DNA from 4 places in the Aquamicrobium lusatiense genome. Region 1 is predicted to be linked to each of the others. Evidence: riboswitches for the same ligand, from Rfam matches in the RefSeq annotation. Region 1 holds a riboswitch; each other region holds the start of a gene.
The links. Region 1 has a riboswitch for cobalamin ahead of HNR59_RS15470 (DUF1852 domain-containing protein). Riboswitches for the same ligand answer to the same signal wherever they lie in the genome.
Positions count from the first base shown of each region.

Region 1 (5,796 bases):
GCAGCTTGTCTGGCCATTTGGCTCATGCCCGAAACTTGACCTGCATCAAGGCCGTGCGGTTCCGCATGATATGAACTGCCATCATTATCCGTTCGGTCTGTGCACTTGCGAGCCTTATGCGGCTCTGGTTTTCTGACAGGACACAACAAGAGGTTTAGCCATGTACACCCACATCCTCATCGCCACCGACGGATCGGAACTTGCCCAGAAGGGCATCGATCATGGATTGTCGCTGGCCAAGGCCTTGTCCGCCAAGGTCACGTTCGTGATGGTTACGGAGCCTTTCCCCGTCGCTGCCGGCGCGACAGCCTCGGGCTGGGTTGCCGGTCCGAATGATATTTCCCGTTACGAGGAAGGCCAGAAGGACTTCGCCGGCGGCATTCTGGAAAAGGCGCGCGCGGCGGCGGAAAAGATGGGTATCAAGGCCGATGTCGAGCATCTGGCGGACCGCTGGCCCGCCGATGCAATCATCGAGATTGCCGAGGAAAAAGACGCCAATCTGATTGTCATGGCCTCGCACGGCCGCCGCGGCCTCGGCCGCCTGCTGCTGGGCAGCCAGACGGTGGAAGTGCTGACCCACTCCAAGGTGCCGGTCCTGGTCGTTCGCTGATTCACTTCGGGGAGCGGGAAGGCGCTTTCAGCCGCCCTTCATTTCCTCTGGTATCGTTTCCGCTGGCGGGTAACCGCCGGCGGAAGGCGACGCCTCATCTGCCGACGGTCTTGTCGATCGGTTGCCGTTTTCGCTATAGGCGAAGCATGGAGGCCCGATCATGCATATACTGGTAGCCGTTATCGGCATATTCGCGGCTGCGGCATTCTGGTGGTATCGGCTCAAATATATGAGCGACGCCGCCAATGAGGTGGCGGATGCCGTCGGCAAGGTGCGCGGCAACATGCGGCGCAACAAGCTGCGCAAGAAGGCCGCCATCGCACCGGTCGCAGTCATCGATCACCCTGTGACGGCTGCCGCCACCGTGGTCATGGCGATAGCGGCGGAAGACCGGCCGGTGACAGATATCATCGAGACACGCGTGCGCGAGCAGATCGCCCTGATAGCCGGAAGCGACAAGCAACTCGACGAAGCGATCGCCTATGCGAAATGGGCCAGCGATCAGGTTGCCGACGTGCCGACGGTCATCGACAAGACGGCCGAATTCCTGAAGCCTCTTCTCGACGAGACCGAGAAGGAGCAATTGCTCTCAATGGTTTTTGCCGCGACGCGGGAAGCCGAGCGCCATGCCATGTTCAGGGAGCGGACCGGGCGTCTGCGCCGCAAGCTGGGGCTCGAAACCGTTCACTGACGCGGCGTTTACCTGTAAGCAGTAACCCGATGCTGCGGGCTGCTGTTGCGTCGAAGGTGGCGTTTTTTTGAAACCATCGACGGGCAAGGCAAACTCTCAGCCCGGAATTCTGCCGGTATCGTTGACTGGCCTGCCCCGCACGGCGAAGGCTGTGACCTGCGACACGATGTTCCGCTGGGTCAGCCATTTGTTTGACATTGATCAACCGGGCCGACGCCCTACCTTCTATGTTTGGGAAGCAAACCACAGGAGGCGACATGTCAAACACCCCGCATACCCTCGGCGAAGAATTCCCCGGCAAGCTCGATGCAATTCATGCTCTCAAGGCGCAGGATCCGGAGTTCGCCCGTGTCCTCGAAGAGTATGACGACGTCAACGATCAGATACACAGGTCCGAGACGCGTATCGACACGATCAGCGACGATGCCGAAACGGAACTGCGCCGCCGCCGCCTTGCTCTCAAGGACAAAATTGCCTCCGCGCTGAGCTGATAGTAAATCAGCGCAAATTATGTTCGGTGTAGCGGTGACTTAAGCATAATCCTTACCTATCGTAAGGTTATATCCGATGCCACTCAGATATTTTTCTCCTCTGAGTGGCTTCATTTCATTTTGTGTATGTTTAATTTATTATTAACTATTCAAATATCTGTATTTTATGGAATTTTGATCTTCGTAACGAAATGTGTCTTTTATGTTACAGACATTTTACGACGACGATCGTAAGTTAATTTCACGATTTCAACTAAGAGGTTTTGTCATGAGAAAAGTTCTCTCTCTTGCTGCTGTTGCAGTCATTCTTGCTTCGGGTGGCGCTTATGCTGCTGATGCGATTGTTTACAGCGAGCCTGCCCCGGTGGCCCCGGCGTCCTTCTATAGCTGGACCGGCGGTTATGTCGGCTTCAACCTTGGCTATGGCGGTGGCAAGGCAAAGCATCCGTTCAGCGTCACCGACACCACGGGTACGCTGGCCAGCGGTTCGCTGAATATGAACTCCAGCGGTTTCCTTGGCGGCGTTCAGGCGGGCTGGAACTTCCAGGCCGATCAGATCGTCTATGGTGTGGAGGCTGATTTTCAGGGTGGAAACGTCAAGGGCGAAACCAATATCTCCGCCAATGTGCTTGGCGCTGGCACTCTTGATGCTGCCATCGGCACGAAGCTGAACTGGTACGGCACGGTCCGCGCCCGTCTCGGCTATACGGCGACCGACCGCTTCCTCGTCTACGCCACGGGTGGTCTCGCCTATGGCGAAACCAAGAGCTATGCCAAGGGCGATCTGGGCGGTACCGCCTTCAACGAAAGCGTGAAGAAGACGAAGACCGGCTGGACTGTGGGTGCGGGTGCGGAATATGCCGTGACCGACAACTGGACCGTGAAGTCGGAATATCTCTACACCGATCTCGGCAAGGCGAATGTGTTCTCGGACACCATCGGTGGTGCTGATGTCAACATTGACCGGAAGTTCAACTTCCATACGGTCCGGGTTGGCTTCAACTACAAGTTCTGATCTGGTTTCTCTCTGGAGCGTTTCCAGGAAAAGTGGAGATACTTTTCCGGTTCGGAAATGCGCCAAAACAAAGACTTAGAGCCGTTCAATGATTCCGTGAAACACTGAACGGCTCTGAAATCGAAGCCCCGGCAATCAGCCGGGGCTTTTTTTGTTCAGATGCCGGCACTGAAGAACCTGATATTGGCATTTGCGACTTAAAGATATAAACATTCCTTTATATCCTATTGACTTCGGACTGCAATTGCAGGAAGGTGCGCGTGCCTAGGTTCTCCGGTCGTTGCGTGCAACGCGCCGGGGCTAAGAGGGAAGCCGGTGCCTCGTCTTTTCGGGAAAGCCGGAGCTGCCCCCGCAACTGTAAGCGGCGAGCTGATGTCCAGCATGTCACTGGGGTGAAACCCCGGGAAGACGGGCAGCAGCGCCGACCCGCGAGCCAGGAGACCTGCCTTGGCGAAATAACGTCCACGGGCGGGGTGTCCCGGTGTGCCGTAGCGGAGACCGCGTCGCGGTCGATCCTGCTATGTGTCCGCTGACCCATGCCCCCAACTTATTGGGGTAAGTCATGTCTCAAACCGCAATTTCCGATGCTTCCCCGGGAGCGCCGCCTGTCGATCGCCGACCGGCCGCGAGGAATAACGATTTCACGTTTCGCCTTAAGAGCGTTCGTTTCGATGAGGATTATCGTCCCGCGGACAGCACGCGTATCACGACCAATTTCGCCAATCTGGCCCGGGGCGAGAACCGTCAGGAAAACCTGCGCAATGCCCTGAGGATGATTGACAACAGGTTCAACGCACTGGCGCATTGGGACAACCCCAAAGCTGATCGTTATTCTGTCGAGCTTGAGATCATTTCGGCTGAGATGACCATTGGCGATGAAGGCGACAGCGATGCCTTCCCGCTTATTGAAATATTGAAAACGATTATCGTTGATCACAAGACCAATGAGCGCATCGAGGGCATTGTAGGGAATAATTTTTCCTCTTACGTGCGCGACTATGACTTCAGCGTGCTGCTGCCGGCGCATAACAAGGATCGGGCTGAATTCAGCATTCCCGATGATTTCGGTGATCTTCATGGAAAATTGTTCAGGTGCTTCCTGAACTCAAATGCCTATAAAGAGCATTTCAACAAGCCTCCGGTCATTTGCCTGAGCGCGTCAAGCAGCAAGACATACCGCCGGACAGAAAACCGTCATCCTGTATTGGGCGTTGAGTATCAGCAGGGCGAGCTATCTTCGACCGATCTGTATTTCAAGAAGATGGGGTTGAAGGTTCGCTATTTCATGCCTCCGAACAGCGTTGCGCCGTTGGCCTTCTATTTTGTCGGCGACCTGCTCGGTGACTACACCAATCTGGAGCTGATCAGCACCATCAGCACGATGGAGACTTTCCAGAAGATTTACCGGCCCGAGATCTACAACGCCAATTCTGCTGCGGGGGCACACTATCAGCCAAGCCTGAAGCATCAGGACTATTCACTGACCCGGATTGTCTACGATCGCGAAGAACGCAGCCGGCTGGCCATCGAGCAGGGAAAATTTGCCGAAGAGCACTTCATCAAACCATACAGGGCCATTCTTCAGCAGTGGTCCGCCAACTACGCTCTTTGATTGAACGGAAACAAAAGGTCATCTGTCTTGAAAACGCTTTTGCCTACATCAACAGCCGGCAGCCTGCCAAAACCCTCCTGGCTTGCGGAACCTGAGAAGCTCTGGTCGCCATGGAAGCTGCAGGACGAGGAACTGGCCGAGGGCAAACGGGACGCTCTGCGCTTGTCTCTGGACGATCAGCGACAGGCGGGCATCGACATCGTCAGCGACGGCGAGCAAACGCGCCAGCATTTTGTCACGACGTTTATCGAAAACCTCAACGGTGTCGATTTCGAGAAGCGTGAGACGGTCCGAATTCGCAATCGCTATGATGCGAGTGTGCCGACGGTGGTCGGCGATGTTTCCCGCCAAAAGCCGGTTTTTGTCGAAGATGCCAAATTTCTGCGTCGGCAGACCACGCAGCCCATCAAATGGGCTCTGCCCGGTCCGATGACCATGATCGATACGCTCTATGATGCCCACTATAAGAGTCGCGAGAAACTGGCCTGGGAGTTCGCCAAAGCCCTCAATGAGGAAGCCAGGGAACTGGAGGCTGCCGGCGTCGATATCATCCAGTTCGACGAGCCCGCATTCAACGTCTTCTTTGATGAGGTGAATGACTGGGGGGTGGCGACCCTCGAAAAGGCAATGGAAGGGCTCAACTGCGAAACTGCGGTGCACATCTGTTATGGCTACGGCATCAAGGCCAATACAGACTGGAAAACGACGTTGGGATCGGAGTGGAGGCAGTACGAAGAATCTTTCCCCAAACTCCAGAAATCCAGCGTCGATCTGATCTCGCTCGAATGCCACAACTCGCATGTTCCAATCGACCTGATTGAACTCATTCGAGGTAAGAAGGTGATGGTGGGTGCCATTGACGTGGCGACGAATACCATCGAGACGCCGGAAGAAGTCGCCAGCACTCTGCGAAAGGCTCTGCAGTTCGTTGATGCCGACAAACTCTATCCCTGCACGAACTGCGGCATGGCGCCGTTGTCTCGTCAGGTCGCGACAGGCAAGCTGAAAGCTTTGAGCGCAGGCGCGGAAATCGTCCGCAGAGAACTTTCGGCTTAGAGCATATCTGCTTTTCCCTGAACCGCAGAAATGCTCTATCTCTTTGTTTTGGAAGCATTTATGCGATGCCAGATGTTTCCATCTGGCTGCAAAAATGCTCTGGAGCCTTTCCCGGATCGGTCTGGCCGTTTTGTCTAAATGGTCATTCCGATCCTGCGCTTGAGGGTCCGGTGGGTGAGGGCTGCTCCTCCCGCACCGGATTTCTTCCTCCGGCCGTAATGCGGTAGATTGCGTGACGCCGATCGAAAGAACCGTTTCGCTGACTGAACCATTGTGAACAGAGCGGCAACGGATGAAAGCCAAGCATTTGAATATGCTGCA
Region 1 is NZ_JACHEU010000002.1:298,011-303,806, reverse strand. Features, by position in the region: gene HNR59_RS15490 (universal stress protein) at 161-610, shown strand; gene HNR59_RS15485 (hypothetical protein) at 771-1,301, shown strand; gene HNR59_RS15480 (HP1242/YdcH family protein) at 1,559-1,792, shown strand; gene HNR59_RS15475 (outer membrane protein) at 2,061-2,807, shown strand; cobalamin riboswitch at 3,057-3,271, shown strand; gene HNR59_RS15470 (DUF1852 domain-containing protein) at 3,370-4,419, shown strand; gene HNR59_RS15465 (methionine synthase) at 4,447-5,475, shown strand.

Region 2 (5,796 bases), on a different contig from region 1:
TCGGAGACCATCACCTCGTCCCACAGGCCGCGCGCCTTGAGGTCGTGGACGAGCTGTGCGTTCACCACGGTGAAGTCGCCGGACATGTTCGATTTGACGAACAGGTTCTGGTAGGCCGGCTCGATCGACTGCGCCACGCCGCAGATGTTGGAGATCGTCGCCGTCGGCGCGATCGCCATGGTGTTGGAGTTGCGCATGCCGGTTTCCTTCACCCGCTCGCGCAGGCTCGCCCAGTCGAGGGTGAAGGTGGAATCCATGTCCACGCCGGGGCGCGCTTCTTCCAGCAGCCTGATGGAGTCGATCGGCAGGATGCCCTTCGACCACAGCGATCCCTCGAAGCTCGGATAGCGGCCGCGCTCGGCGGCGAGATCCACCGAAGCGGAGATGGCGTGGTAGCTGATCGCTTCCATCGAGCGGTCGGCGAATTCGACAGCCCCTTCCGAAGCATAGGGAATGCGCATCGCCTGCAACGCGTCCTGGAAGCCCATCAGGCCAAGGCCGACCGGGCGGTGGCGCAGGTTCGAGGCGCGCGCTTCGGGGATGGTGTAGAAGTTGATGTCGATAACGTTGTCGAGCATGCGCATCGCCGTGCCCACGGTCCGGGCGAGGCGGTCGAGGTCGAGACCCTGCTCGGACACATGATTGGCAAGGTTGATCGAACCCAGATTGCACACGGCAACCTCGTCCTTCGACGTGTTGAGGGTAATTTCCGTGCACAGGTTGGAGGAGTGCACCACACCGACATGGCCCTGCGGCGAACGGATGTTGCACGGATCCTTGAACGTGACCCACGGATGCCCGGTCTCGAACAGCATGGTCAGCATCTTGCGCCACAGGTCGAGCGCGCGAATCTTGCGCCAGACCCGCAGTTCGCCGGCCGCGGCCCTGGCCTCATAGGCTTCATAGGCGTTACGGAAGGCCGTGCCGTAAAGGTCGTGCAGGTCCGGAACCTCGTCGGGCGAGAACAGCGTCCACTCGCCGTCGGCCTCGACGCGCTCCATGAACAGGTCCGGCACCCAGTTGGCCGTGTTCATGTCATGGGTGCGGCGGCGGTCGTCGCCGGTATTCTTGCGCAGGTCGAGGAATTCCTCGATGTCGACATGCCATGTTTCCAGATAGGCGCAGACCGCGCCCTTGCGCTTGCCGCCCTGATTGACGGCGATGGCGGTGTCGTTGGCCACCTTCAGGAACGGCACCACGCCCTGGCTCTCGCCGTTGGTGCCCTTGATGTGGGCGCCGAGGCCACGCACCGGCGTCCAGTCATTGCCGAGGCCGCCGGAATATTTGGCGAGCAGCGCATTGTCCTTCACGCCCTTGAAGATGGCGTCGAGGTCGTCGCCGATGGTGGTCAGGAAGCAGGACGAAAGCTGCGGCCTGAGCGTACCCGAGTTGAACAGGGTCGGCGTCGAGCACATGAAGTCGAAGGACGACAACAGGTTGTAGAACTCGATGGCGCGCGCCTCGCGGTCGATCTCACGGGCGGCGAGGCCCATGGCGACGCGCATGAAGAACGCCTGCGGCAGTTCGAAGCGCTTGCCCCTGGTGTGCAGGAAATAGCGGTCGTAAAGCGTTTGCAGGCCCAGATACTGGAAGTTCAGGTCGCGTTCGGCCTTGAGGGCGGCGCCGATGCGCTTGAGGTCGAAACGCCCGAGTTCGGGATCGATCAGGTCGGCCTCGATGCCGGTGCGGATGAATTCCGGGAAATAGGTCGCATAGCGCTCGGCCATGTCGGCCTGCGTGGCCTGCTCGGAGCGGCCGGTGACGAAGCTCAGCGCCTCGCGGCGAAGCCGGTCGAGCAGCAGGCGGGCGGAAACGAAGCTGTAGTTGGGCTCGGTCTCGACCAGCGTGCGCGCGGCAAGGATCGGCGCCAGCGACAGTTCGTCCTCGGTGATGCCGTCATAGAGATTGCGCAGCGCCTCGTTGAGGATCGGCTGCGGGGAGACAGCCTCCAGCCCTTCGCAGGCTTCCTCGACGATGCGGCGGAAACGGGCTTCGTCCAGCGCAACCTTTTCGCCGGTGGCGCGGGTGACGTGGAGCGACGGCGCGGCGGATTCAGGAGCGGCGGCTTTGGCGGCCGCACGCTCGCGGGCGCGCTCTTCGCGATAGAGCACATAGGCGCGGGCGACCTTGTGGTGCTCCGAGCGCATCAGCGCCAGTTCCACCTGATCCTGCACGTCTTCAATGTGGAAGGTGCGGCCTTCGCCGATGCGGCGGGTGAGGTTGCCCACGACCTGCTCGGTCAGGTCCTTGACCACGTCGTGCACGCGGCGCGAGCCGGCCGCCACCGAGCCTTCGACAGCCAGGAACGCCTTGGTCAGCGCAACGGTGATCTTGGTCGGATCGAAGGGCGTGACCGATCCGTTGCGACGGATGATGCGGTAGCCGGGCTCCGTCGGGGTCCGGGCTTCGTTTTCGATGGAAGGTGGAACCGCATCGGTCCCGTTCGTCTGGAGTGCAGTGGTCGCCGGCATCTTATCCCCGTGGCGCTGTGGACGGGGGAACTGACGGCAACGCATGCCCGATGGCGTGGCTCAGGCCACGTGGGCAAGCGCACCTCCGGGACACCCCGCCCGAGTTTCGTGCAGTATCACGGCAGGTCTCCTGGCTCACGGCTCATCGTCGCTGTCCGGCCTTCCCGGTGCCTGAAACGCACCAGTGACACGAAAAGGGACAACGACTCACCGTTTACAGTTGCGGGGGCAGCGTCGGATTTCCTCGCAAGGGCACCGACTTCCCTCTTAGCCCTCCAGATCCATATTGGCGCTGAAAGGAACCATGATGGCTACATTTAGTATCAGGAGCCGTTCTGGTGTCAACAGGTTGATTTTGAATTTGATGGATGAATTTATCTTATGCCCACAATCCAAAGGCTGCCTGTGCACAAAGTCTTCATCGGAAGTTTTTTGCCGGACCGGGCAGGCGGCGGCATTCCTGACGCATTTTGATGCCGTCCGGAACTCCCTGCCGACGAGAAACACGGGTATAACCACAGGAAGATGCGGCGGCGGAAACCGATCCGCCGCCGGCTGGTATCAGATCGCTTCCAGATAGGTCTCGAATTCGAAATTGTTGACCCTCAGGGCAAAGGTCTCCAGTTCCTGCTTTTTGCACGCGACGAGGGAGCCGCGCAGCGCGTCCGGAAAGATCTCCGCGACGAGGTTTCCGTTTTCGAAGCTGGCAATCGCCGAGGCCCAGTCGGGCGGCAACTTGGTCATGTCGCGTTCGTAAACATCGGTTGTCGCCGGTTCCCCGGGGTTCAGCTGCTTCTCGATGCCGATGAGCGCCGCCCCCAATATGGCAGCCAGCACAAGATATGGATTTGCATCGGCCCCGGCCACGCGATGCTCGATGCGGCGTGCTGCGTTTGGACCGCCGGGGATGCGGATCGCGACCATACGGTTCTCATAGCCCCAGGCAACGGCGGTTGGCGCATGCGAGTTCGGACGCAAGCGGCGGAACGAGTTGAAGTGCGGGGCAAACACCAGTGTGCTTTCCGCCATGGCGGCGAGCTGTCCACCCACCGCATGGCGCAATATGTCGGAGCCGCGCGGCGTGCCGTCATCGAAGACGTTGTTGCCGTCTTCATCGAGCAGGCTGAAATGGACATGAAACCCGCTGCCGGAACGCTTGCCATAGGGCTTCGCCATGAAGGAGGCGATGAAGCCGTGGTTGCGCGCGATGCCCTTGACGGTTCGCTTGAAGAGTATCGCGTCGTCGGCGGCGCGCAGTGCGTCGGGAACATGGTTGAGATTGATCTCGAACTGGCCGACGCCGTTCTCGGCAATGGCCGAGTCGACGGGAATGTCCTGTAGGCGGCAGGCCTCGTAGACTTCGTGCAGGAAACCTTCGAAGTCGTCGATCTCATCGATGGAAAGGGCCGCGTCGGAATCGAGCCGGCGGCCGGTGATCGGCGAGACCGGGCCGCGCGGGCGGGCAGGCTTCGGGTCGACCAGATAGAATTCCAGCTCGGTGGCGACGACCGGCGTCAGCTTCAGCGCCTTGTAGCGGTCGAGAATGCGGGCCAGCGCCCGGCGCGGATCGCCAAGGAAGGGCGCGCCGCTTTCATCGGACAGCCAGAGCGGAATGAGTGCGGTGGGATGGGCGGTCCAGTCCATCGGCAGGATGCCGCGACCGGTCCACTGGCAGATGCCATCGGCGTCGCCGGTCGAGAAGACCAGCTTGTTGCCGACGATGTCCTCGCCCCAGACGTCGACCCCGCACACCGAGTAGGGCATGCGCAACTTGCCTTCCAGTGCCTTGGCAGCCTGATCGACGGGTATGCGCTTGCCGCGCATGATGCCGTTCAGGTCGCACACAGCGGCCCTCAGGCTGTGGATGTCAGGCCGGCTCTTCAGCCAGTCCAGCACCTCCCTGATCGCTTCACTCAATTGATACCTCCGGGTTGGTTGAACATAGGGGTGGCGACGCGCGCGGCTTTTCGGAAGCCACGCGCGTTCGGGCCGGGCATTGCACCGGCAGAATGGATTGCAATGAAAGAATGAGCGGGGTGGTGCTGCGTGCGCGCACCGTTTGTGGCTGGCGGTCGGCCCGACCGATGTGTCCTGTTCCCAGGAATTTTGATTCGTCCCCGTTGAAGCTGCAGGAGACCTGCCGGGACGAGAATGATGAAATGCGGCCCGTGGCTTCCCCCGGCCCTGTATTCCGGGCCATTCAGGAACACACTACCCGGCGGCAACAGCCTTGCCAAGCCGGGTCAGGAAAGCTCGACCTGTCAGCTCTTCTTGCGGGCGCGGCCGGCGAACGGGTTGTCGGAGGTGCGCAGCGCCACGCGGATCGGCACCCCGGGCATGTCGAAGGCCTCGCGCAGATTGTTGATCAGATAGCGCACATAGGACTGCGGCATGGCTTCCGGCCGCGAGCAGGAAACGACGAAGCCCGGCGGGCGGGTCTTGGCCTGCGTGACATATTTGACCTTCAGCCGGCGTCCGGCCACGGCGGGCGGCGGATGATGGGCGAGGATGCCTTCCAGCCAGCGGTTCAGCCTGCCGGTGGAGACGCGGCTGTTCCACACCTTGTGGGTGCGCTCCACCGCTTCCATCAGCTTGTCGAGGCCGCGCCCGGTTTCTGCCGAAACCGGAACCGCCTGAATGCCGCGCACCTGCGGCAGCAGTCGCTCGGTCTTCTCGCGCAGTTCCGCCAGCAGCTGCTGGGGATTGTCGATCAGGTCCCACTTGTTGAAGGCGATGACCGGCGCGCGTCCCTCGCGGATGATGAGGTCGGCGATCTGCAAATCCTGCTTTTCGAAGGGAATGGTGGCGTCTAGCACGATGATGACGATCTCGGCGAAGCGGATGGCGCGCAGGCCATCGGCCACGGAAAGCTTTTCAAGCTTCTCCTGCACCTTTGCCTTGCGGCGCATGCCGGCCGTGTCGAACAGCTTCATCTGCCGTCCGCGCCACTCCCAGTCGACGGAGATGGAATCGCGGGTGATGCCCGCTTCCGGCCCGGTCAGCAGACGTTCCTCGCCGATCAGCGCGTTGATGAGCGTCGACTTGCCTGCATTGGGGCGACCGACCACGGCGATGCGCAGCGGCTTGCTTTCATCATAGGCCGGCGCATCGGCTTCGGGGTCGGCGATGTCCTCGCCGATCAGCACTTCGCTGGCGGCAGGTATCCCGTCGTCCTCGTCTTCGTCCTTGCCGAAGGCGCGTTCCTTGCCCAGCGCCTCGACCACGGCATCGCGCAGGTCCGGCATGCCGACGCCGTGCTCGGCCGAGACCGGCACGGGTTCGCCGAGGCCGAGTTCCCACGCCTCCAGCAATCCGCCCTGAGCGC
Region 2 is NZ_JACHEU010000001.1:1,415,804-1,421,599, forward strand. Features, by position in the region: gene HNR59_RS06775 (ribonucleoside-diphosphate reductase subunit alpha) at 1-2,471, opposite strand, end outside; cobalamin riboswitch at 2,575-2,793, opposite strand; gene HNR59_RS06780 (glutamine synthetase family protein) at 3,033-4,388, opposite strand; gene der (ribosome biogenesis GTPase Der) at 4,733-5,796, opposite strand, start outside.
Region 2: it holds a riboswitch for cobalamin, as region 1 does, so the genes downstream of both, HNR59_RS06775 (ribonucleoside-diphosphate reductase subunit alpha) here and HNR59_RS15470 (DUF1852 domain-containing protein) in region 1, are expected to answer to the same signal.

Region 3 (5,796 bases), on a different contig from region 1:
TCTGCCGAGCCCAAGGCCAAGAACGTCATCTTCCTGATCGCCGACGGTCTGTCGGTCGCGCACCGCACCGCCGCGCGCATCATGTCCAAAGGCATGACCGAGGGCAAGGCCAACGGCCGCCTCAACATGGACGATCTTGATCGCATGGCCTTCATTGGTACCTCGTCGACCGAATCGGTCGCCACCGACAGCGCCAACACCATGTCGGCCTACATGACCGGCCACAAGAGCGCCGTGAACGCGCTTGGCGTCTACGCCGATCGCACCGCCGATCCGTTCGATGACCCGAAGGTCGAGACGCTGGTGGAGGCGCTGCGCCGCCAGACTTCCAAGTCGGTCGGAATCGTCACAACCTCCGAGCTCCAGGACGCGACGCCGGCAGCACTCTTCGCCCACACCCGCCGCCGCGCTGAAAAGGCCGCCATCAACACGCAGATCTTCGATCTGAAGCCCGAGGTCATCCTCGGCGGTGGTTCGGCCTACTTCCTGCCGCAGTCCGTTGCCGGCTCGAAGCGCAAGGACGACACCGATCACATCGAAGGCTTCAAGGAAGCCGGCTACACGCTGGCAACCACCAAGGGCGAGCTTGAGGCCGCCGCCGGCTCCAACACCGGCAAGGTGCTGGGCCTCTTCCACACCGGCAACATGGACACCACCCTCGACCGCGAATTCCTGAAGAAGGGCACGGTCGAGAAGTTCCCCGAGCAGCCAGGCCTGGTTGACATGACCAAGGCGGCAATCGACCAGCTTTCTAAGAACGCCGAAGGTTTCGTGCTGATCGTCGAGGCGGCCAATGTCGACAAGATGTCCCACCCGCTCGACTGGGACCGCGCGGTCGTCGACACCATCGAGTTCGACAAGGCGATCGGCGTTGCCCGCGAATTCGCCGAGAAGAACCCCGATACGCTTATCGTCGTCACCGGCGACCACACCCACGGCGTTTCCATCATCGGCACGGTCGACGACGAGAAGCCGGGCGACCAGATGCGCGAGAAGGTCGGCACCTATGCCGAGGCCGGTTTCCCGAACTACGTCGATTCCAACGGCGACGGCTATCCCGACAGCGTCGATGTCTCGCGCCGCCTGTTCCTGGCCGCCAACAACGGCCCGGACCACTACGAAACCTTCCGTCCGAAGCTCGACGGTCCGTTCGTTCCGGCCATTCAGGACGAGAACAAGAAGTACATCGCCAACGAAGCCTACAAGGATGTTCCCGGCGCGGTGTTCGTGGAAGGCAACATTCCGCGTGACGGCGACACCGGCGTGCACGCCGTTGACGACGTGGTGCTGCAGGCCACCGGCCCCGGCTCCGAGAACTTCAAAGGCTACATGGAGCAGAGCGACGTCTACCGCGTTCTGGCCGACGTTCTGGCCCTTGGAGCCGCACAGAAGAAGTAATTGCGGAAACAACAGAGAGCAGGCCCGGATCGTCTCCGGGCCTGCACCCGTTCAGTCAAGGAGGCTGCGATGATCTACACCGCCCCGGATCGCCGGCAGGCGCTCGCCATGATCGGTGCCGCCGCGCTCTGCCTTTCGGCAAGGCCGGCCCGTTCGGCACCGAGCCCGATTTCCTTCAATGAACTCTATGGCAAGGTCAGCGTGCTGGGCCTGACCTTTTCCGACAAAGTGAAGGCTCTGGAAGGCAAGCCGGTCGCCATGCGCGGCTTCATGGCGCCGCCCCTGAAGGCGGAAGCCAATTTCTTCGTGCTCACCGAAATTCCCATGGCGCTGTGTCCGTTTTGCTCGTCCGATGCGGACTGGCCGGACGACATCATCGTCGTCTATCTGGACCGGGCGCAGACCTTCGAGCAGGCAAATGCCACCATCGAGGTCTCCGGCAAGCTCGAAGTCGGCTCGTGGACCGATCCGGATACGGGTTTCGTCAGCCTGCTGCGCATCGTCAACGCCGATTTCCGAAGGGTTTAGAGTGATGCAGGCTCTGTCAATCGAAGGGCTTCAGGTCCGTTATCCGGGACTTCCCGTGCCAGCGCTCGATTTGGCCGGGTTGCGGCTGGAAGCCGGGGAAATGGTTGCTCTGGCGGGGCCTTCGGGGTCGGGCAAGACCACCTTCATCAACATCGTGACGGGCATGGAGCGGGCAGGAGCCGGCCGCGTGGTCTGGAACGACGAGGATATAGCCGCGCTGCCGGAAGGCGGGCGCGATCGCTGGCGGGCCCGCAATGTCGGCCTCGTCATGCAGGATTTCCATCTGTTCCCCGGCCTTTCGGCCGAGGCCAATGTGCTCTTGCCGCAGCGCCTGTCGCACCTGCGCCTGCCAGACGGAATGCAGGCGCGGGCCCGCGACCTGCTGGCGCGGGTCGGTATCCAGCGCCCCGATCAGTTCGTCGGCACGATGTCGCGCGGCCAGATGCAGCGCGTGGCTGTGGCGCGCGCTCTGGTCGGCCGTCCGGGCGTGATCGTGGCGGATGAGCCGACCGCGAGCCTCGACGCGGAAGCCGGCGCATCCGTCGCCAGCCTGCTGGTCGATTTGGCCGAAGAGGCGGGCTCCACGCTGATCGTGGCGAGCCATGACGAGCGGCTGATCGGCCGCATGAGCCGCACGCTGCGGCTCGAAAACGGCCGTCTGGCTGCATGAGGATCTGATACCGGATGTTTCATTTCATTCTTGCCGACCTGCGCCGCAACTGGATCGGTGCGCTCATTCTCGCCTTGCTGATCGCGCTGGCGACGGCGCTCGGCGTGTCCGTTACCTTGCAGGAGCGCGCATTGCGGCTTGGCAGTGCCCGCGCCGCCGCGGCCTTCGATCTGGTCGTCGGCGCGGCCGGTTCGGAAACCCAGCTTATCCTGTCGTCCATCTTTCTCCAGCCAGCACCGCTGCAACTGCTGCCGCCGGCGACATTGTCGGCCCTGCGCGCCGATCCGCGCGTTGAAAACGCCATCCCGGTGGGTTTCGGCGACTTTGTGGGCGGCTATCCCATCGTCGGCACCACCGGCGATGCCGTTGCCATGCTGGGCGGACTGGCCGGGGGCGAGGGCTTCAGCCATCTGGGCGACGCCATCGTCGGCTCCCAGGTGACGCGGGATATAGGCGACAGCTTCCACCCCTTCCATGGCAGCGTGGGTGAGGCGGGCGAGGTGCATGCGCATGTGGAATACCGCGTCGTCGGCCGCATGGCGCCAACCGGCACGCCGTGGGACCGGGCCATACTGGTGCCGATCCAGTCCGTGTGGGCCGCACATGCCGACCACGATCACGAGGCGGAGACGGCAGGGCTGGCCGCCGTAGCTCACGTTCCGCACGATCACGGGCACGACCACGGGCCGGGCTTCGCGGGCGATCCGGTTGACGAGGCCGCGTTGCTGAGCGCCGACAATCCGGGCGTGCCCGCCATTCTGGTCAAGCCGAAGAGCATTGCCGATGCCTACAATCTGCGCCAGCAATACCGCACCGAAACGACGCTCGCCGTCTTTCCCGGTGAGGTGCTGACCCGGCTTTACGGAACGCTCGGCGATGCCCGCCGCGTGCTCGGCTTCGTGGCCATGGGCGCGCAGGGGCTTGTCGGTGCCGCCATTCTCATGGTGGTGGCGGTTCACGTTCTCCAGCGCCGGCGCCAGATCGGCGCCTTGCGGGCCTTCGGCGCGCCGCGGCCTGTGGTGATGGGTATGGTCTGGCTGGAGGTCTTCATGCTCGTCGCGGCAGGCGTCATTGCCGGCTTCGCGATCGGCTATGCAATCGTGCGGGCAATCTCCTCGCATCTGGCCAAAAGCAGCGGTGTCGCCATGCCGGTCGAATTCCAGACGGCTGATCTGTGGACGCTGGCCGGCCTGTTGCTTGCCTGTGCGATTGCAACTTTGCTGCCCGCGCTGATCGCCTATCGCCAGAGCCCGGCGCAGGCATTGCGCGCCTAGCAAGAGTATTGCCAGTAAAGCAAATCACGATATAAACATTTCTTTATGTGATATTGACATCGTTTGTCGAAACGCCGAGATTGAAGGCGTCGTGGTTCTTCGGGGCGGACTTTTGCCCCGAAGCTAAGAGGGAAGCCGGTGCCTTCCATGGGAAAGCCGGCGCTGCCCCCGCAACTGTAGACGGATAGCCTTGCGTCCATTCAGGTCACTGGGGTGAAAGCCCTGGGAAGACGGACGCAGGCGATGACCCGTGAGCCAGGAGACCTGCCATGACGAAAACACGTCCACGGGCGGGGTGTCCCGGAGGCCATGATATGCCCGTATCGTGCGGGTGTTGACGGCTGCCTTGCGCATCCGCCCCAACCATCGGGGTTTATGGAATGGCCAAATCGAAAGTTTCCGTCGCAACGCTCGGCGTGCCGCGCATCGGCCGCCGCCGCGAACTGAAGTTCGCACTTGAAAACTACTGGTCGGGCAAGGACAGCGCCGAGGCGCTGCTCGAGACGGCCAGACGTCTGCGCGCAGACAACTGGCGCCTTCAGGCCGAAAAGGGCGTCACGCGCATTCCGTCCAATGATTTCTCGCTCTACGACCATGTGCTCGACACGGCCGTCATGGTCGGCGCGATCCCTCAGCGCTATGGCTGGACCGGCGGCGAGGTGCCGCTCGACACCTATTTCGCCATGGCGCGCGGCAGTGAGGGGGATGCCGGCTGCGGTCATCCCGGCCATGTCCATTCCACCTCGGCGCTGGAGATGACCAAGTGGTTCGACACCAACTATCATTACATGGTGCCCGAGCTGGCGCCTGATCAGGAATTCGTGCTGGCCACCACCAAGCCGGTCGATCATTTTCTTGAGGCAAAGGCGCTCGGCATCCACACGCGCCCGGTCGTGCTCGGGCCGGTGACCTTCCTCCGGCTTGCCAAGTCCGGCGGCGAGGAGTTCGATCTGCTCTCGCTGCTGCCCAAGCTTCTGCCGGTCTATACCGACCTGCTGAACCGCCTGCACGCGGCCGGCGCGGACTGGGTGCAGATCGATGAGCCCTGTCTGGTTCTCGATCTCGAAGCCGGCGAACGCGCCGCCCTCGAAACCGCCTACAATCATTTCGCCACGGAGGTCCCCGCGCTCAGCCTGATGCTCGCCACCTATTTCGGCGCGCTTGGCGACAATCGCGACCTCGCCGCTTCGCTTCCCGTGTCGGGACTTCATGTCGATCTGGCCCGCGCGCCGGAGCAGATTGAGGCCGTTGCGGCAAAACTGTCCTCCAACACAGTGCTGTCACTCGGGGTGATCGATGGCCGCAATGTCTGGCGAGCCGATCTCAATGCCATACTGGACTATCTGAAGCCGGTGGTGGAGGCGCGTCCGCTCGATCGTATCGAGATCGCGTCATCCTGCTCGCTGCTGCATGTTCCGGTCGATCTGGAGCTTGAAACGGCGCTCGACGCGGAGCTGAAATCCTGGCTCGCCTTCGCCACGCAGAAGCTCGACGAACTGGTCGTGCTGGGGCATGCGGTGTCGGAGGGCCGCGCCGGGGTTGCGGATGCCCTGCAGGCATCGGCCGACGCCATTACCTCGCGCCGTAAATCTCCGCGCGTGCACGACAGGAAGGTGGGCGACAGGCTTGCTGCCGTCACCGGGGCCATGGAACGCCGCAAGAGCACGTTCGCCGAACGGCGTGAAAAGCAGTCCGGCAAGCTCGATCTGCCGAAATTCCCCACCACCACCATCGGCTCGTTTCCGCAGACGGCCGAGGTGCGCAAGGCACGCGCCGCCCACGTCAGGGGCGAACTGAGTGCTGCCGACTACGAAGCCTTCCTGCGCAGGGAGACGGAAACCGCGATCCGCTGGCAGGAGGAGATCGGTCTCGACGTGCTGGTCCATGGCGAGTTCGAGCGCAACGACATGGTGCAGTATTTCGGCG
Region 3 is NZ_JACHEU010000001.1:1,404,724-1,410,519, forward strand. Features, by position in the region: gene HNR59_RS06735 (alkaline phosphatase) at 1-1,398, shown strand, start outside; gene HNR59_RS06740 (hypothetical protein) at 1,468-1,926, shown strand; gene HNR59_RS06745 (ABC transporter ATP-binding protein) at 1,931-2,596, shown strand; gene HNR59_RS06750 (ABC transporter permease) at 2,611-3,870, shown strand; cobalamin riboswitch at 3,946-4,156, shown strand; gene metE (5-methyltetrahydropteroyltriglutamate--homocysteine S-methyltransferase) at 4,251-5,796, shown strand, end outside.
Region 3: it holds a riboswitch for cobalamin, as region 1 does, so the genes downstream of both, metE (5-methyltetrahydropteroyltriglutamate--homocysteine S-methyltransferase) here and HNR59_RS15470 (DUF1852 domain-containing protein) in region 1, are expected to answer to the same signal.

Region 4 (5,796 bases), on a different contig from region 1:
CACCCAGCTTGAGACGGAATCCTGGCTGGCCAAGCTGACCGCACGCTTTGCCGATGACCACACCCTACAGCTCGGCTATACCGGCTATCGCAGCGAAGCCGGAGACCGGCTCGCCTCGCGGCTGATCGGCAAGCACGGGCAGTCGGAGCAGCAGGCGCAGACGTCGGGCACCAGCCTCGACACCGTAACCGCGCGCTATCGCTGGAATCCGGAAGATAACGAGCTTTTCGACCTGAAGGGCAATCTCTACTGGACGCATCTGGAACTGCGCAACCCGATCCGCGGCGGTCGCGGCGTAACGCCCGAACAGATCGGCTTGCCTGCCGGGTTCCGGGTCGGCTCCGATTCCGACATGTGGGGTGCCGATCTCTCCAACCTGTCGAAATTCTCGACCGGCTATGGCGATGTCGATCTCAGCTACGGCCTGTCCTATCGCGGCGAGGATACGCGCGGCAGCCGCCACACGGCGGCGCTGGAAGCCTGGAACACCGCGCGTGACGCCATTCGCCACGAAGCCGCAATCTATGCGAAGGCGGCATGGAAGCCGGTCGACTGGGCAACGCTGAACGCCGGGCTTCGCTATTCGCATTTCTGGTCGAAGGATCGTTACGATCCCTATGAGCGCGAGGACATCGAGAGCAGGGTTCTCGGCTTCCGCACCAATGATGGCGGGTTCAGCCCATCCGTCGGCGTGACGCTGGAGCCCTTCGACGGTTCGCAGTTCTACGTCAACTATTCCAACACGATGCGCGCACCCAGCGTCATCGAATCCGTCTCGGCCTTCAACAGCGTGGTCGCCAACGCCGATGTGAAGCCGGAGCGCTCCAGCAACTGGGAAGTCGGCACCAACCTGACCCGTGACGGTCTGCTGACCGGCGAAGACCGGGGCATGCTCAAGCTCGGCTACTTCAACTGGGGTGTGAAGGACTATATCGCACGGTCGGTCCGTAACGGCTCGGGGCCGCTGACGCTGAACATCGAGAACATCGACCGGGCGAAGTTCTCCGGCATCGAGCTTTCCGGCCGCTACGAGATCGGCGGTTTCACGGCCGATCTCTCGGCCAACTACTTCCTCAACGTCGAGTATTGCCGCACCGCCGGCACCTGCGAGAACAAATCGCTCTACGGCGACTATGCCACCAACCATGTGCAGCCGGAATATACGATCGACCTGACGCTGTCGCAGAAGCTGCTCGAAGATCAGCTTACGGTTGGCGGGCGCATTTCCCATGTCGGCCCCCGCGCCATCGGCCATGGCGACGTGACCGCGCAGGGCGCCAGCGAGTTCATCTCCCTTGTCGACTGGAAGCCCTACACGCTTGTCGATGTCTTCGCCGAATACAGGATCACCGAGGACCTGACCGCTGCGGTGCGCGTGGAGAACCTGTTCGACCGCTTCTATGTCGATCCGCTTGGCCTTGTTACGCAGCCGGGACCGGGCCGGACTTTCTATGCGAGCCTGACGGGATCCTTCGGTGGCGAGCAGAGTTTCCAGCCGTTCAGCAATCCGCTCGCCGGGTTGTCGGGCGGCCACGGCGCGGCGCGCGGTGGCGAAGCTGCGGCCATCGACTGGAGCGGGCTCTATGCCGGCGTGCATGCCGGCGGCGCCTTCGGCCGCACATGGGGCTCCACGACGACGCTCGACGGTTCCGACAGCACCATCGCTGCCCGGGAATCGGCGGATCTCAAGCTCAACGGCGCCATGTTCGGCGTACAGGCCGGCTACAACTGGCAGCTCGACAACGGGGTTGTGTTCGGTCTGGAGGGAGACTGGAGCAAGACCTACAACATCACCGGATCGAAGAAGGTTCTGTCCACCGATCCCGTTCTGGCGGCCAAGGGCCATGCCGATGCCTATACGAGCTACGACATCGACTGGATGGCCAGCCTGCGCCCGAAGATCGGCTACGCTTTCAGCAACCGCTTCATGGCCTATGCCTCGGGTGGACTGGCGCTCGCCCGCGAAACACAGTGGCGCGACCAGTACATTTCCGACCAGGCCGATGAAACCCTCCCCAACGGTACGCAAACGACCGTTTTCTCCGTCGAGAAGGCCGCCGCCACACGCGCCGGCTTTACCATCGGCGGCGGTCTCGAATATGCGCTGAACGACAACTGGTCGATCAAGGCCGACTATACCTACAGCCGCTTCGGCAAGAAAGATTTCAGGTTCAGAAATGCCCGTGCCGGCACAGGCAAGGATTATACTACCTCGACGACCACCGTCGTCGGATATGAAACGGTCGACCCTTCGCAGGACCCCAGCATGGCATGGCTGTGCGACATGGATCCGAGCTTCTGCACGCCCTATGAAAAGCCCATCTATGAGACGACGACCACCAACCATCCGGGCAGTTCGAGCACCGTGAACGGCCGCAATGCCTCAAACGCTCTCGATTTCCACATGATCAAGGTCGGGCTGAACTACAGGTTCTGAGATCAGCAGATCACGAAACAGCACCTGAAGGGCTTTACCGCAGCGGGAGGCGCCCAAATCGGGCGTCTCCGTGCCGGACGTGCCACCCACGGCAAGATCGGCAGGGTGCTCGCACAGGCCGGCGAGCGTCAGAGCCTCTCTCCCTGCAACAACTGCATCCGGCAGCTCTTTCAGCCTCATCATGGGTCAAGGCAGGAGCGGGCTTGCAAGCTGTGATCTTCCCCCGACAGGGGCCGCAAAAGGCTCTGGGGAAGGCGCGACGAATAGCTTGAAAAGCCTGACGCACATGCGATACGAGCAGGTGTCGGTTTCCGCAAGGAACGAAGAGGGAATTCGCCGTAGGCTTCAAAAAGGCCTGCGAAACGAAACTGCCCCCGCAACTGTAGGCGGTTGAGTCCTCTCCCCGAAATGCCACTGGGCTTCGGCCCGGGAAGGTGGGGAAGGGACGGTGACCCGTCAGTCAGGAGACCTGCCGACAACTGGAACTGAATGTGCCGGGCGGGGTGCCCGGGAGAGGTTGTCGATGAAGCCGTCCCTGCCTGTACGGGCTCTATTGCGCATCCGTGGCGATGCGCGGCTTTCCATTGCCGTCCCGACCCGAAGCCTTCGGTCCCTGCCGCAAACCGATCGGAGAACTTCGCGTCATGACCTTCCCGCGTCTGGCACTTGCCGCCGCCAGCCTTGCGCTGCTCACGGCCCATGCGTCCGCTGAACCCACCAGATACCCGCTCACGCTGGAAAACTGCGGTGAGACGATCACCTTCGACAAGGCTCCAGCCACGAGCGTAACCGTCGGACAGGCCGCCACCGAGGCGCTCTATGCCCTTGGCCTGGGCGACAAGGTGACCGGCACCTCCGTCTGGTTCACCGACGTTCTGCCCGAGCACAAGGCGATCAACGACAAGGTCGAGCGCCTTGCCGACAACGACCCGAGCTTCGAAAGCGTCGTGGCGAAGAAGCCCGGCGTCGTTGCCGTCCAGTTCATCTGGCATGTCGGGCCGGAGGGCATCGTCGCCACCCGCGAGCAGTTCCACGAGGTCGGCATCCCGACCTATGTGATGCCTGCCGATTGCGTGGCCAAGGACAACTCGGTCGGCGTCGACGGCACCCGCACCGCCGCCTTCTCGACCGAAACCATCCATCAGGGCGTGCGCGAGCTTGCCGAAATCTTCGACGTGCAGGACAAGGGCGAGGAAGTCGTCGCCGATCTGGTCAAGCGCGAGCAGGATGCGGTCGAGCGCGCAAAAGCACTCGATCTCAAGGACGTGTCGGCCGTGTTCTGGTTCTCCAGCGCCGACATGAACATCGATCCCTATGTCGCCGGTCGCAAGGGCGGTCCGGCCTACATGCTGGACAAGCTCGGCATCCGCAACATCGTGGAATCGGATGAGGAATGGCCGGTCGTGGGCTGGGAAACCATCGCCAAGGCCAACCCGACGCTGATCGTGATCGCAAAAATGGATCGCCGCCGCTTCCCTGCCGACGACTTCGAGAAGAAGCTCGAATTCCTGAAGAGCGATCCGGTTGCCAGCCAGATGGATGCGGTGAAGAACAACCGCATCGTGGTGATGGACGCCCATGCCATGGACGCCACCATGCGCACGGTTTCCGGCATCGAGGTGCTGGCGGACGCGCTGGTCGAAAAGGGCATCGCCAGGTGACCATTACCACCGCAGGCCGGCCTTCCGTAGCGCGCCTGTGGTGGCGCTGGCCTGCGGGGCTCGTCGCCATGGCGGCGACGGTCTTTGCCGGCACCTGCATCGGGGAGACGCCCATTCCGCTCTCCATCGTGGTGCAGACGCTGGCCAACAAGGTTCTGGGTGCTGCCTATCCGCTCGATCCGATCGACATGGGCATCATCTGGAACTATCGCCTTCCGCGTGCGCTGGTGGCCGCATCCTGTGGCGCGGGGCTGGCGCTGTCCGGCCTCGTGCTGCAATCGCTGCTGCGCAATGCGCTGGCCGACCCCTATCTGCTCGGCATCTCCGCCGGTGCCTCGACGGGTGCGGTGACGGTGACGATTGCCGGCATCGGCGGCGGGGCGGTATCCATGTCGCTCGGCGCCTTCGCCGGTGCGGTCACCGCCTTCCTGCTGGTCGCCCTGCTGGCACGGGCGGCGGGCGGCGGCGTTTCCACGCGCGGCACAGGACAGATCATTCTGGCGGGCATCGCCGGCTCGCAACTCTTCAACGCACTGACCTCCTTCATCATCACCAAATCGGCCAATGCCGAACAGGCGCGCGGCATCATGTTCTGGCTGCTCGGCAATCTGAGCGGCGTGCGCTGGCCGGATGTAACGCTGGCCGTACCCATCGCCCTGACCGGGCTGATTGCCTGCGTCTGGCATGCGCGCGCGCTCGATGCCTTCGCCTTCGGCGCCGACTCCGCAGCCTCGCTGGGCATTGCCGTGCGCAGGGTGCAGGTCGTGCTGATCGGGTTGACCGCGCTGGTCACTGCCGTCATGGTTTCCATCGTCGGCTCCATCGGCTTCGTCGGGCTGGTCATCCCGCATGCCGCGCGTTTCGTCGTCGGCGTACGCCATGGGCGCCTGGTGCCGGCGACGGCACTGACGGGCGCAGCCTTCCTCATCGCGGCTGACGTGCTTTCGCGCACCATGATCCCCGGTCAGGTGCTGCCGATCGGCGTCATCACGGCTTTGGTCGGCGCGCCGGCCTTCGCCCTGATCCTGCTCAGGGGACGCCGCCGGCCATGATCCTTGAAGCAAGCAATCTCGGCTGGAGCGTGCGCCGTCTCCGGATCGTGCAGGGCGTGGATCTTTCCGTGCGCGAGGGCGAGACGTTTGGACTGGTCGGTCCCAACGGTTCGGGCAAATCGACCCTGCTGCGCCTGCTTGCCGGAATTCTGAAGCCGACAACGGGCAAAGTCGCCGTGGAAGGGCAGCCGCTTTCCGGTCTGCCGCGCCGGCTCGCGGCCCAAAAGATCGCCTATCTCGAACAGCAGGCGGATACCGGCGAGGCGATCACCGTGCGCGATGCGGTGGAGATTGGCCGCACGCCCTGGCTGACGCCCCTGCAACCGTGGTCGGACGAGGACGACCGTATCGTTGCCGGGGCACTGGCCGATGCGGATCTGCACGGATTTGAAAGCCGCTTCTGGGCCACGCTTTCCGGCGGCGAGAAGCAGCGCGTGCATCTGGCGCGCGCCCTTGCCCAGCGCCCGCGCATCCTGCTGCTCGACGAGCCCACCAATCATCTCGACGTGCGCCACCAGCTTTCCATGCTGGACCTTGTGGCCGCCCTGCCGGTGACATCGATCATCGCGCTGCACGATCTCAATCAGGCGCTGGCCTGCGACCGCGTCGGCGTCATGGCTGGCGGGCGGCTGGTGGCGCTGGGGCC
Region 4 is NZ_JACHEU010000008.1:39,961-45,756, reverse strand. Features, by position in the region: gene HNR59_RS20165 (TonB-dependent receptor domain-containing protein) at 1-2,437, shown strand, start outside; cobalamin riboswitch at 2,726-2,928, shown strand; gene HNR59_RS20160 (ABC transporter substrate-binding protein) at 3,082-4,098, shown strand; gene HNR59_RS20155 (FecCD family ABC transporter permease) at 4,167-5,150, shown strand; gene HNR59_RS20150 (ABC transporter ATP-binding protein) at 5,147-5,796, shown strand, end outside.
Region 4: it holds a riboswitch for cobalamin, as region 1 does, so the genes downstream of both, HNR59_RS20160 (ABC transporter substrate-binding protein) here and HNR59_RS15470 (DUF1852 domain-containing protein) in region 1, are expected to answer to the same signal.